Natronosporangium hydrolyticum: one gene and its partner. The protein of the gene in region 1 binds, or shares a complex with, the protein of each later gene. Links are inferred from orthologs where the notes say so. Each region holds a gene or a part of one and is shown on either strand. Other genes may lie near its edges. The genes, in order: smc and JQS43_RS12860.

Evidence for each region.
Region 2: the proteins of smc (region 1) and JQS43_RS12860 are in contact, whole or in part, in a crystal structure (PDB 3ZGX), measured with the Bacillus subtilis proteins. The link is inferred for Natronosporangium hydrolyticum from one-to-one orthologs.

What each region holds. Positions count from the first base shown.
Region 1 is NZ_CP070499.1:4,119,790-4,126,312, reverse strand. What follows is about bases 1,201-5,294. They hold smc (chromosome segregation protein SMC), read left to right. Parts: upstream 1,201-1,515; coding sequence 1,516-5,094; downstream 5,095-5,294. Other genes in these bases: JQS43_RS18485 (chymotrypsin family serine protease), read right to left, coding at 5,123-5,294; JQS43_RS18495 (hypothetical protein), read left to right, coding at 1,201-1,268. Outside these bases: JQS43_RS18500 (CAP domain-containing protein), read right to left, coding at 1-728; more of JQS43_RS18495, read left to right, coding at 1,074-1,200; more of JQS43_RS18485, read right to left, coding at 5,295-6,301. UniProt on the Bacillus subtilis protein: Required for chromosome condensation and partitioning.
Region 2 is NZ_CP070499.1:2,902,660-2,908,039, reverse strand. The notes cover bases 1-2,951. They hold JQS43_RS12860 (segregation and condensation protein A), read right to left. Parts: upstream 1,981-2,951; coding sequence 1,021-1,980; downstream 1-1,020. Other genes in these bases: JQS43_RS12855 (ParA family protein), read right to left, coding at 2,006-2,951; scpB (SMC-Scp complex subunit ScpB), read right to left, coding at 287-1,024; JQS43_RS12870 (pseudouridine synthase), read right to left, coding at 1-303. Outside these bases: more of JQS43_RS12855, read right to left, coding at 2,952-2,971; JQS43_RS12850 (tyrosine recombinase), read right to left, coding at 3,042-3,995; ald (alanine dehydrogenase), read right to left, coding at 3,992-5,107; JQS43_RS12840 (NUDIX domain-containing protein), read right to left, coding at 5,211-5,380. UniProt on the Bacillus subtilis protein: Participates in chromosomal partition during cell division. May act via the formation of a condensin-like complex containing Smc and ScpB that pull DNA away from mid-cell into both cell halves.

The DNA of each region.
Region 1 (6,523 bases):
ACCCCGATCGTCTGGTGCGCGCAGTTCAGCAGGTTGCGCCGGTGCCCGTCGCTGTTCATCCAGCCGTCCATCACGTCGGCGGGGGAGCGGTACCCGTAGGCGATGTTCTCGCCGGCCGGGTTGGGGTACCCGGCGGCCCGCATCCGGTCGGAGGGCGAGCTGCCGTCGCGTCCGGTGTGGCTGAAGTAGTCGTGGGTGGCCATGTCCTGGCTGTGGTTGCGGGCGGCGGTGCGGAGTCGTTCGTCGGTGCCGACATCGCCACAGCCGGCGTTGCGCCGTTGCTCGTTCGTCAGCCGAGTTACTTCGTCTTCCAACGAGGTGACCTCGTCGGTCGCCTGGTTGTCGCCGCCGCTGTCGGTTCCGGCCGAGCCGTTGCCGTCGCCGGCCGGGGGCTCGCCGCCGTCGGCGGCGGCGTCGCTCGGCGGTTCGGGTTCGGGCGTCGGGGTGGGGGATGGGGCGGGTGGGGTCGCCGAGGGCGGTGCCGAGCCGGTGCCGGCGTGGAGCGTGTCGGCGGTGGGCGCCGCGCCCACCGCCGACACCTGCTCGGGGCCGTCGGCGCTCGGCGACGCACCGCCGCCAGCGGTCAGGCTGACTGCGGTGCCGGTACCCAATAGGAGAGTGAGGATCGCGAGCAGGCTGAGCAGCACCGGGCGGGCAGCCGAGATCGGCCGGCGATGCCGGCCGGCGGCGCCGGGAGACAGGGCGGTCGCGGCGTTCGGCGGGGCCATGGGGCTCCGCCGCGCCGCGCCGGCCGCCGCGTTGGGCCGCCTTGTGGTGCTCCTGCCCGACGGTCGGGTAGGTGAAACCTGCAGCTCTCTGCGTGTTCTCCGTGGCTTGGGCACGGCCGAAGGCTATGCCGTGGGCGGAGCAGAGCAAATTATGGCGGCCTTAAATGTTCCTTAGTCCTCGGCTGGGGCGTTGACTTGACTCCACAGCCTCGGCAGCGGACAATCAGGAGTGGCGCCAGTCGCGCCTGTTCCTGCCCGCCGGGGTTGTTCGGGCAGGGTTTTGTCGCGAATTCCACTAGGCGCGCGTGAGCCGGTGGTCCGGCAGCGCACTTACGAGGAGACGATATGGCGAAGGCCCTCTATGGCCACGTCGCGGCCGCGCCCGACCGGCGCATGCTCGACGAGGTCACCCGTTTGCGTGCCACGGTGCAGGCATTGGAGTTCGAGATCGCCCGGTTGCGGGCAGAGAACGACCGGCTGGCGGCCGCGGTCGCTGAGGCCGACGACGTGCTTCGGCTGGCCGAGCCGGCGCTGACGTAGCGCCGGGGCGGATTCCACCCGCTCGTCCCACCTGCATCCCGTACGCACCAAGTGCGCGCCGGCACGTCGTGGCGGCGCGCACGCTTTTTTGGGCCGAGCCGCCCGCGTTGAACGCTGCCGCTACGGTGACCCGGGGTGGCCTGCGCGCCTGAGCGCGTCACCCACTCAGCGGGGGTACGCTCCGGCTGAGCGCCCATGACCGCGCGCCCGTCCACGCTGGGCGCCGATTGACCACAGCCGGAGACTCGTGCATCTCAAGAGTTTGACGGTGAAGGGCTTCAAGTCCTTCGCCTCGCCCACCACGCTGGTGTTGGAGCCGGGGATCACCTGTGTGGTGGGCCCGAACGGCTCCGGTAAGTCCAACGTCGTCGACGCCATCGCCTGGGTCCTGGGTGAGCACAGCGCCAAGAGCCTGCGCGGCGGCAAGATGGAGGACGTCATCTTCGCCGGGACCACCGGGCGGGCGCCGCTGGGCCGGGCAGAGGTGACGCTCACCATCGACAATGGTGACGGGGCGCTGCCGATCGACTACACAGAGGTCTCGATCACTCGCCGGATGTTCCGGTCTGGCGAGAGCGAGTACGAGATCAACGGCTCCCAGTGCCGGCTGCTGGACATCCAGGAGCTGCTCTCCGACTCCGGGATCGGGCGGGAGATGCACGTGATCGTCGGGCAGGGCCGGCTCGACGCGGTGCTGCACGCCAAACCGGAGGAGCGCCGCGCCTTCATCGAGGAGGCGGCCGGGGTGCTCAAGCACCGCAAGCGTAAAGAGAAGGCGCTGCGCAAGCTGGACGCCATGGCCACCAACCTGAACCGGCTCACCGACCTCACCGCGGAGCTGCGGCGGCAGCTCAAACCGCTCGGCCGGCAGGCCGAGGTGGCCCGTCGCGCCGCCAGCATCCAGGCCGACCTGCGCGACGCCCGACTCCGGCTGCTCGCCGACGACCTGACCACGCTACGGAGCAACCTGGACCGGGAACTCGCCGACGAGGCCGCCGCCAAGCAGCGGCGTGAGCAGGTCGAACGTGAGCACACCGAGCTGAACGCGGCGCTGGCCGACGTGGAGGCAGCGTTGGCGGCCGACGCACCGGCCTACGCCGCCGCCCAGGACACCTGGTTCCAGCTCTCCACGTTGCAGGAACGGTTCCGGGGTACGGGTCAGCTCGCGGCCGAGCGGTTGCGGCACTTGACCGCCGATGACGAACCGGAGCAGGCCGGACGGGACCCGGAGGAGCTGATCGCCGAGGCGGAGCAGGTCCGGGTCGAAGAGGGCGAGTTGCGTGAGGTGCTGGAGGGCGAGACCGGCCGGCTTGAGGAGGCGGTCGCTGCCCGGGAGGAGCTGGAGCGGGCGCTCTCGGCCGCGGAGCGGCAGCTGGTCGCGGCCCAGAAGGCGATCGCGGACCGCAGGGAAGGGCTGGCCAAGCTGAGCGGCCAGGTCGAGGCGGCCCGCAGCCGGAGCACCGCCGCCGCCGACGAGTTGGAGCGGCTCGCCACCGCCGTCACCGAAGCGCAGCAGCGGGCGGAGGTCGCCCAGACCGCGTACGACGAGGCGGCCGCCGGCGCCACCGTGCAGGACCGCGACACCGCGGATCTCGACATCGCCCACGAAGCGGCGCAGGCCGAGGTCGAGGCGGCCCAGCAGACCGTGACCACCCTCAACGACGCCGAACGCCGCGCCGAGCGCGAGGTTACTCAGTGGCAGGCCCGCGAGGAGGCGCTGGCGTTGGGGCTTCGCCGCAAAGACGGAGCGGGGGCGCTGCTCGCCGCCGCCGACCGGGTCCCCGGGCTGGTCGGCAGCGTCGCGTCACTGCTCTCGGTCGAACCCGGCCACGAGGTGGCGCTCGCGGTCGCGCTGGGCGGGCTCGCCGACGCGGTCGCGGTGCAGGGGGTCGAGGACGCGGCCGAGGCGATCCGGGTGCTCAAGATCGAGGATGCCGGGCGGGTTTCGCTGCTGGTCGGAGGGGACCGGCTCGAGCCACCTCGGCCCGAGGCAGAGCTGCCCGAGGGCGGCCGGTGGGCGCGCGATGTCGTGACCTGCCCGGCGGAGCTGCGGCCGGCGGTCGCCTGGGCGCTGCACGACATCGCGCTGGTGCCTGACCTGGCCGGCGCGGCCGACCTGGTGAGTCGGGCGCCGCAGGTTCGCGCGGTCACCCGCGAGGGCGACTTGGTGGGTGCGCACGCCGCCGCTGGCGGCTCGGCCAAACAACCGTCGTACCTGGAGGTTCAGGCGGCGGTAGAGGAGGCGGCCGGCAACCGGGAACGGGCGCAGGCGCAGGTCTCCCAGTTGCAGGAGCAGCTAACCGAGGCCCGGGAGGCGCTCGCCGCGGCGAAAGAGCAGGTCCGGGTGTCGGCGGCGGCGAAGAAGGAGGCCGAGGGGCAGGCCAACGCCGCTGCCCGCCGGCTGGCCGAGTTGGGCGCCGCCGCCAGCTCCGCCCAGGCGGAGGTGCAGCGGCTCACGACCGCGCAGCAACGCGCCGCCGATGCCCGGGAACAGGGCGTGCAGCAGCTGGCCGAGCTGGCGGAGCGGCTGGAGCGGGCCGAGGAGACACCGGTGGACGAGGAGCCGGCCACTGAGGAGCGGGACCAGCTGGCGGCGGCGGTGCCGGCGGCGCGGCAGAACGAGTTGGAGATCCGGCTCGCGGTGCGTACCGCCGAGGAGCGGGTGAACTCGCTGGCAGGGCGCGCCGATCAGCTGTTGCGGCAGGCCGAGGCGCAGCGGGCCGCCCGGGAACGCGCGGCCGAGCGGCGGGCTGCCAAGCAGCGGGGTGCGGTGATCGCCCAAGCGGTGGTGACCGGTGCCGAAGCGGCGCTGCGGATGGTCAGTGACGCCTTGACGGTGGCGGCGCGGCAACGCGACGAGATCGCGGCGGCGCGGTCGGCCCGCGAGGCTGAGCTGACTCAACTGCGGGGCCAGGTCAGACAGCTGGAGCAGGAGCTGGGGCGGCTCACCGACGAGGTGCATCGGGACCAGGTGGCGCGGGCGGAGCAACGGCTGCGGATCGAGCAGCTGGAGGCCAAGGCGGCGGAGGACTTCGGGCTCGGGGTGGAGACGCTGGTCGCCGAGTACGCGCCGGATGTGCTGGTGCCCCCCACCGATGCGGCGGTGGCGTTGGCGGAGGCCGACGGCAAGCCGGTGCCCGAGCCCGCGCCGTATGACCGGGCGAGTCAGGAGAAGCGCGCCGCCAAGGCTGAGCGGGAACTGACTCTGCTGGGGAAGGTCAACCCGTTGGCCCTGGAGGAGTTCGCGGCCCTGGAGGAGCGGTACAAATTCCTCTCCGATCAGCTGGAGGACCTGAAGGCGACCCGGAAGGACCTGCTCACCGTCGTCGCCGACGTGGACGAGCGGATCCTGGACATCTTTACCTCGGCCTACCATGACACCGCGCGCGAGTTCGAGCAGGTGTTCGATGTGTTGTTCCCGGGCGGCGAAGGCCGGCTGGTCCTCACCGACCCCGACGACATGCTGACCACCGGAGTCGAGGTGGAGGCCCGGCCACCGGGCAAGAAGATCAAACGGTTGTCGTTGCTCTCCGGCGGCGAGCGGTCGTTGACCGCCGTGGCGATGCTGGTCGCGATCTTCCGGGCCCGGCCGAGCCCTTTCTACATCATGGACGAGGTCGAGGCCGCCCTCGACGACGTCAACCTGGGGCGGTTGATCGATCTGATGGAGCTGTTGAAGGGGCGTAGTCAGCTGATCATCATCACCCACCAGAAGCGGACCATGGAGGTCGCCGACGCGCTCTACGGCACCAGCATGCGCAACGGTGTCACGCAGGTGATCAGCCAGCGGATCCGGTCGGCGGAGCCGGCTGGATCCGCTGGCTGAGCGGCCCGCGGAGGGTTCGTCGAGCCGGCTACGGGTACGGAACCCCGGCCACTGCGTGGTCGGCGACGGTGCCGTAGCTGTGCCAGTAGGACTGGCCTGCGATCACCCCGACGGTGAGACCGCGGATGTGTACCGGGTACTGATTGCCCACTGAGAGGGTGTACCAGGGGGAGCCCGAGTCGCCGGGTTGTACCCGGGTGCCGTCGCTGACCACCAGGTCTTCGGTGCAGCCGAGCGGATCACAGAGCACACCGGTGGTGCTGACCGCGGTGTGGCCGCAGACCTCCCCGGATGTCTGGCCGCTGAAGCAGTAGTTGCTGAAGCCGATCACCGGATCACCGAAGCTGCTCACCGCCGCCCCCGCGGTGCTGTCCACTGCGCCGATGTAGATCGCGCCCTGGTAGCTGCTGCCGGCGATCACGGCCAGGTCCGGGTCCGGCAGGTTCGCGTGTGGGTGGAAGGTTCCCCACGTGTGCCCGCTGACGGTGGAGGTGACCGGCCGGCCGGAGCCGAAACAGTGTCCGGCGGTGAGCATGTAGCGGACGCCGCCGGTCTGGACCGTGAAACCACTGGAGCAGATGGCCCCACCACTGGTGATCGAGGCGCCGCCCCAGAACGGCGGGAAGTCACTGCCGCGGCCCCGGCCCGGGTCGTCGCCGAAGCGGAGCTCCAGCGGAGCGGGGTAGCGGGTGGCCAGCGGCCGCACCACCGCCGGTGGTGCGTTGGTGCCCAGCACCAGCACGTCCCGGGCCAGATCGAGATAGGCCCCGTACGCGTACCGGCCGGCGTCGGGGTGGAAGTCCCGGGCGGCCACATCCTCGGTGAACTGGGCGAGGGTGGGGGCCGTCAGGGAGCTATTCGCCACCTCGACCGGGAAGCCCGCCGCGGTCGCCGGTACCGGGCCAGCCGGTTGGTCTGCCGGAAGCAGGAGTACGAGGGCCGGTCGCGCCGGATCGTAGAAGGCACCGAGCGCGCCGGAGTCGGCGGCCAGGTCGGTCAGCCGGTCGGCGGCCTCGGCGAGCGATCGGTCAAGGGCTCGCGCAGCCACGAGATCGGCGCCCGCTGGCATTGGTGCTGTCTCCGCCGACGTCGACGGCAGCGCTGGCGCAGGGTGGTTCGGTGCGGCGTGGGCCGGCGTCGCTGCGGCGATCGCGAGCGTGAGCGCGGCGACCGCTCCGAGGGCGGTCCAGCTCCGGGTAGCGGTCACGGTCCCTCCCTCGTGGCTGGTGGGCAGCCGGGGCGGCTTGCCCGGTAGGACGGTAGACCTGGACCGGTCGGCGGGGAGCAGATCCGAGACAGCGTCGAACACGGTCGACCAGGGGTCACCCCACCGGGTTCGGTCGCCAGGCCAGACTCCGACGTGGTTCTTGATAGATAGTCGACAATGTGACGGTATCCGGCGGTTGTGGAACGTCGGTGTCTCCCGCTA
Region 2 (5,380 bases), 1.2 Mb from region 1 along the record:
ACCCAGATAGTCTGCGAGGGCGGCCCGCCCCTGCTCGTCATCCATGGTCGAGACGACCCCGCGCGGCTTGTTGAAGGCCAGGTAGACCATCCGCGGGTCGGTGACCACCCGCTCCCCGTCGACGTGCACGACCGCGGTCCCCGGGTCCACCCGGTCCCCCAACGAGGCGACCTCGCCGTCGACCGTGACCCGGCCGTCGGCGATCAGCTCTTCGCAACTCCGCCGGGAACCGACCCCGGCGGCGGCGAGTAGTTTCTGCAGCCGAATCGGCTCTCCAGGCTCCGGCTCACGCGGCGATGCCACGGGCAACCTCCTCCGGCTGTTTCGCGTCTGGGTCCAACGGAGAAACGTCGTCGGGCAGGAACGGCGCCAGCGACGGTAGCTCCGCCACCGAATCCAGCCCGAGCTTCTCCAGGAAGACACTGGTGGTCTGATAAAGGTAGGCGCCGCTCTCCGGCTCCGCCCCCGCTTCCTGCAACAGCCCGCGGGTGAGCAGGGTGCGAATCACCCCGTCACAGTTGACACCCCGGATCGCCGCCACCCGGGAGCGGGTCACCGGCTGTTTGTAGGCGACCACCGCCAGCGTCTCCAGCGCCGCCTGGCTCAGCTTCGCCTGCTGCCCGTCGAGGACGAACCGTTCGACGTAGGCCGCCTGGCTAGCGCGGGTGTAGAGCCGCCAGCCCCCGGCGGCGCGGCGCAGGTCGAACCCGCGGCCGGCGGCGGTGTACTCAGCGGAGAGTTCGGTCAGCGTCGCGGCCACCCGGTCCGGCGGCTCCGCCAGCGTCTGCGCGAGCGTGGCCTCGGTCACCGGCTCGTCGACGACCAGCAGGATCGCCTCCAGCGCCGCCCGCAGCTCCGGCTCGGCCAGCGAGCCGACCAACGGGGCCGCAGAGGGCTCGGCGGGGACGGCTGCCGGCGCAGGCGCGGGCGCGGGCGTCTCAGCTTCGGGCTCCGGCGCAATCACCGCCGGAGTCGCAGTCAGCGCTGGCGGCCACGGCGGCGGCGGCCAGCTCGACTCGGTCACGACGACACCTCCCCCTCGGTCCGTTGCGCGGGCACCCGCACGGCGGTGTCGGCCGGCGGCGGCATCCCCGCGTACTCGTCGACCTCCAGCTCAACCGCCTGGTCGCTGCCGGTCCAGTGCACGGTCAACTCGCCCAATGGCTCGAGCTGTTCGAAGCCGACCAGCCCTTCACGGTACAGCTCCAGCAGCGCCAAAAACCGCGCCACCTTCTCCAGCAGACTCTGACAATCGTCGCACAGCGCCCGGAAGCTAGCGGCGCCGATCAGCACCAGCCGGTCGCGCAGGATCGCGGCGTGTTCGCGGACACTGACGCGGGGCTGATGGACGTGCGCGATCGACACCGTCGGCACCGGTTTGGGCGTCATCGCTTTGGCGGCGAGCTGGGCCAGCTTCTCCGGGGTCACGGTGAGGACCAGCTCCGGCAATGCCTGGGCGTACTGAGGCTCCAGCGACACCGCCCGCGGCCATCGCCGCTCGCCGACCGCCACCAACTCGGCGAGGTGGCTAGCCGCCTGCTTGAACGCTTGGTACTGCAGGAGCCGGGCGAAGAGTAGATCACGGGCCTCAAGTAAGGCCAAATCTTCTTCGTCTTCGACCTCTGCCGCCGGCAGCAGCCGCGCCGCCTTCAGATCCAGTAGCGTAGCGGCGACCACAAGGAACTCGCTGGTCTCGTCCAGGTCCCAATCGTCGCCCAGGGCCCGGAGGTAGCTCAGGAACTCGTCGGTGACCTGGTGCAGCGCCACTTCAGTCACGTCCAGCTTGTGTTTGCTGATCAGCTGGAGCAACAGGTCGAACGGGCCGGTGAAGTTGTCCAGCCGGACCGTGAAGCCACCGCCGGTCTCGGCGCCGGGAGCTGCCGCCTCGTCGAGGTCCGGCGTGGCGTCCGGGTCGCCGAGGTCGGTTTCGGAGAGGTCAGGGGTGTCGGCGGAGTCGGCTGGAGGGCCCGGCTCGGCCAGTTCGGTTGGCTGGCTCACGGGTGGATCAATCACGCTCCGCCTGCGCCGCGATGACCTCCCGGGCCAACTGCCGATAGTTGCGGGCACCGGAGGAGGACGGATCCAGTGTGGTGATCGGCGCTCCGGCGACGTTCGACTCCGGGAACTTCACCGTCTTGGTGATCACGGTCTGGTACACCTTGTCGCCGAAGGCTTCCACCACCCGCTGCAGCACCTGCCGGCAATGGGTGGTGCGGCTGTCATACATGGTGGCGAGGATGCCCTCCAGCTCCAGATCGAAGTTGAGCCGCTCCCGCACCTTGTCGATGGTGTCGAGGAGCAGCGCCACCCCGCGGAGGCTGAAGAACTCGCACTCCAACGGGATCAGCACCCCGTCAGCGCAGGTCAAGGCGTTGATCGCGAGCAACCCGAGGGAGGGTTGGCAGTCGATCAGGATGAAGTCGTACTCTTTGCGGACCGTGCGGAGCACCCGGGCCAGCGCCATCTCCCGGGCGACCTCGGTTACCAGCTGTATCTCCGCCGCGGAGAGGTCGATGTTGGCCGGCATCACGTGCAGCCCGGCCACGTTCGTCTTGATCAGCACGTCCTCGACGGCGACGTCGTCCTGCAGCAGGACATTGTAGACCGACATGTCGAGATTATGCGGATTAGCCCCGAGTCCGACCGAGAGCGCGCCCTGCGGGTCGAAGTCGACCAACAGCACCCGCCGCCCATACTCCGCCAACGCGGCGCCGAGGTTGATGGTGGTGGTGGTCTTGCCGACCCCACCCTTCTGATTGGCCATCGCGATGATCCGCGCCGGCCCGTGCCGGTCGGTGGGCATCGGCTCCGGAATCGGCTTCCGCGTAGTGTAGGCAGCCGGATCAGCGGGGCCGAGGTCAGCACCGAGATCGAGGGCGGGTTGCTCCTGCCGCAGCCCAGCGCCCCACCCTCCGGCCTCGGAACGCTCCGCGTCACGCGGAGCCGTCGCCTGGTCTGCGTTGCCTGCCATGCTGATCGGGCCTGCTCCCCCCGGAAACACGTTACTGTCGCCCGACTGTACGCCACCTGGAGCGGTTTGGTCAGTGGGCGCGCGGATGCGAGGTAGCGTAAACCTCACGTAGCCGTTCTACCGTAACCAACGTGTACACCTGGGTGGTGGTCACGGACGAGTGGCCCAAAAGCTCCTGGACCACTCGGACATCAGCACCTCCATCGAGCAGATGAGTGGCGTACGAGTGCCGCAACGAGTGCGGCGACACAGCGGCGTCACCGGTCACCGGCAACCCAGCGCGCACCGCCGAACGGCGCAGGATCTGCCACGCCCCCTGCCGGGTGAGCCGGCCCCCGCGGGCATTGAGAAACAACGCCGGCCCACCACGGCCAGTCGCGGCCAGCGACGGCCGGGCGTCGCGCAGCCACGCGCCCACCGCCGCCGCGGCATGCCCGCCGAGCGGCACCAACCGTGCCCGCCCGCCCTTGCCGCGCAGCGTCACCACCTCCTCGGCCAGATCCAGATCGTCGACATCGGCCCCCACCACTTCCGAGATCCGCGCACCGCTGCCGTAGAGAAACTCCAACAACGCCCGATCCCGCAGACCAGCCGGGCCACCGTCGACCCCGGCCACCGCGAGCAGCTGCTCGACCTGCGCCACCGGCAGGGCCCGGGGCAGCCGCCGTGGCGGCGTCGGCGGCGGCACCGCCGCGGCGGCATCCGCCCCGACCCAACCCTCCCGTAACGCGAACCGGTGCAGCCCACGGACCGCGCTTACCGCCCGGGCGGCCGAAGCAGCCGCCAGCGGCGGCCGCTCCCCACCGCCCTCCCGCAGCTCCGCCAGGTAATCGCCGACCTGCCCGCTGGAGACCTCGGCGAGCTGACCGACCCCGGCCCGGGCCAACGCCGCCAGGTAGCGTTCCAGGTCACGGCGGTAGGCACGAAGCGTGTTGACGGCCAGCCCGCGTTCCACGGTGAGATGGTCCAGATAGCTGCGGACCGCGCGCCGCAACCGCGGGTCCGGCGCTGGCGGCTGGGTCAGGCCAGCACCTCCGACAACGAGCGGTTCGCCATCCCGTGGGCCACCGCCACCGGCTCATTGACCAGCTCGCCGGCGTGAGTGTTCAACCCCAGCGCCAACGCCGGGTCCCGGCGCATCGCCTCCCGCCAGCCGTGATTCGCCAACTCGAGCGCGTACGGCCAGGTCACGTTGGTCAACGCGTACGTGCTCGTATGCGGCACCGCCCCGGGCATGTTCGCCACGCAGTAGAAGACCGAGTCGTGTACCGGATAGACCGGCTCAGCGTGCGTGGTGGGTCGGGAATCCTCAAAACAACCACCCTGGTCGATCGAGATGTCCACCAGGACACTGCCTTGCTTCATCCGGGACACCAGCTCGTTGCTGACCAGGGTCGGCGCCTTCGCGCCCGGCACCAGCACCGCACCGATCACCAGATCCGCGTCGAGCACCGCCTTCTCCACCTCGTACGCGTTGGAGGCGACCGTCTGCAGATGCCCCTGGTAGATGGCGTCGGCCTGGCGCAGCTTCTGGACGTTCTTGTCCAGCAGCAGCACCTCGGCCTGCATACCCAGCGCGATCGCCGCGGCGTTCATGCCCGAGACGCCGGCGCCGATCACCACCACCTTCGCCGCATACACCCCGGAGACCCCGCCCATCAACACCCCGCGGCCGCCGCCGGAGCGCATCAGATGGTACGCGCCGACCTGCGGGGCGAGCCGGCCCGCGACCTCGCTCATCGGGGCCAATAGCGGCAACGAGTGGTCTGGCAGCGCCACCGTCTCGTACGCGACGCCGGTGACGCCGCGCTCCAGCAGCACGTCGGTGCAGGCCTTCGAAGCGGCCAGGTGCAGATAGGTGAAGAGGACCTGACCCTCGCGCAGCCGGTGGTACTCCTCGGCGACCGGCTCCTTCACCTTGAGCACCAGCTCCGCGGCCCCCCAGACCTCGTCCACGCTGGGGACGATCCGGGCGCCAGCGGCCTCGAAGTCCGCGTCGGTGATCGACGACCCGAGGCCAGCCCCCGATTCGATCAAGACCTCGTGCCCGCTGCGGACGAACTCATGCGCACCCGCCGGGGTGATCGCCACCCGATACTCGTGGTTCTTGACTTCGCGAGGGATTCCAACCTTCACAGGACCGCACCTTTCATGACCGCCCGCCCGGGCCCCGTTGCCCGGCGGGGCCGGCAGCCGCGGGATCGCCGCGCTGTGCCCTGCCCCGAGCGTAGCCGGGGGACTAGCCGGCCGAGCGTGCCCGGTCGGCCGCGAGCAGCCCAGCTACGGCCGCCGCGTTGGTGATCTCACCCTCGAAGATCATCTTTACCGCGTCGGTCAACCGGAACCTGGCCACCGTCATCGTGGCCTCCTCGAACTCACGGCGGTGGGTAGCGGACGCCGGGCGCAGGT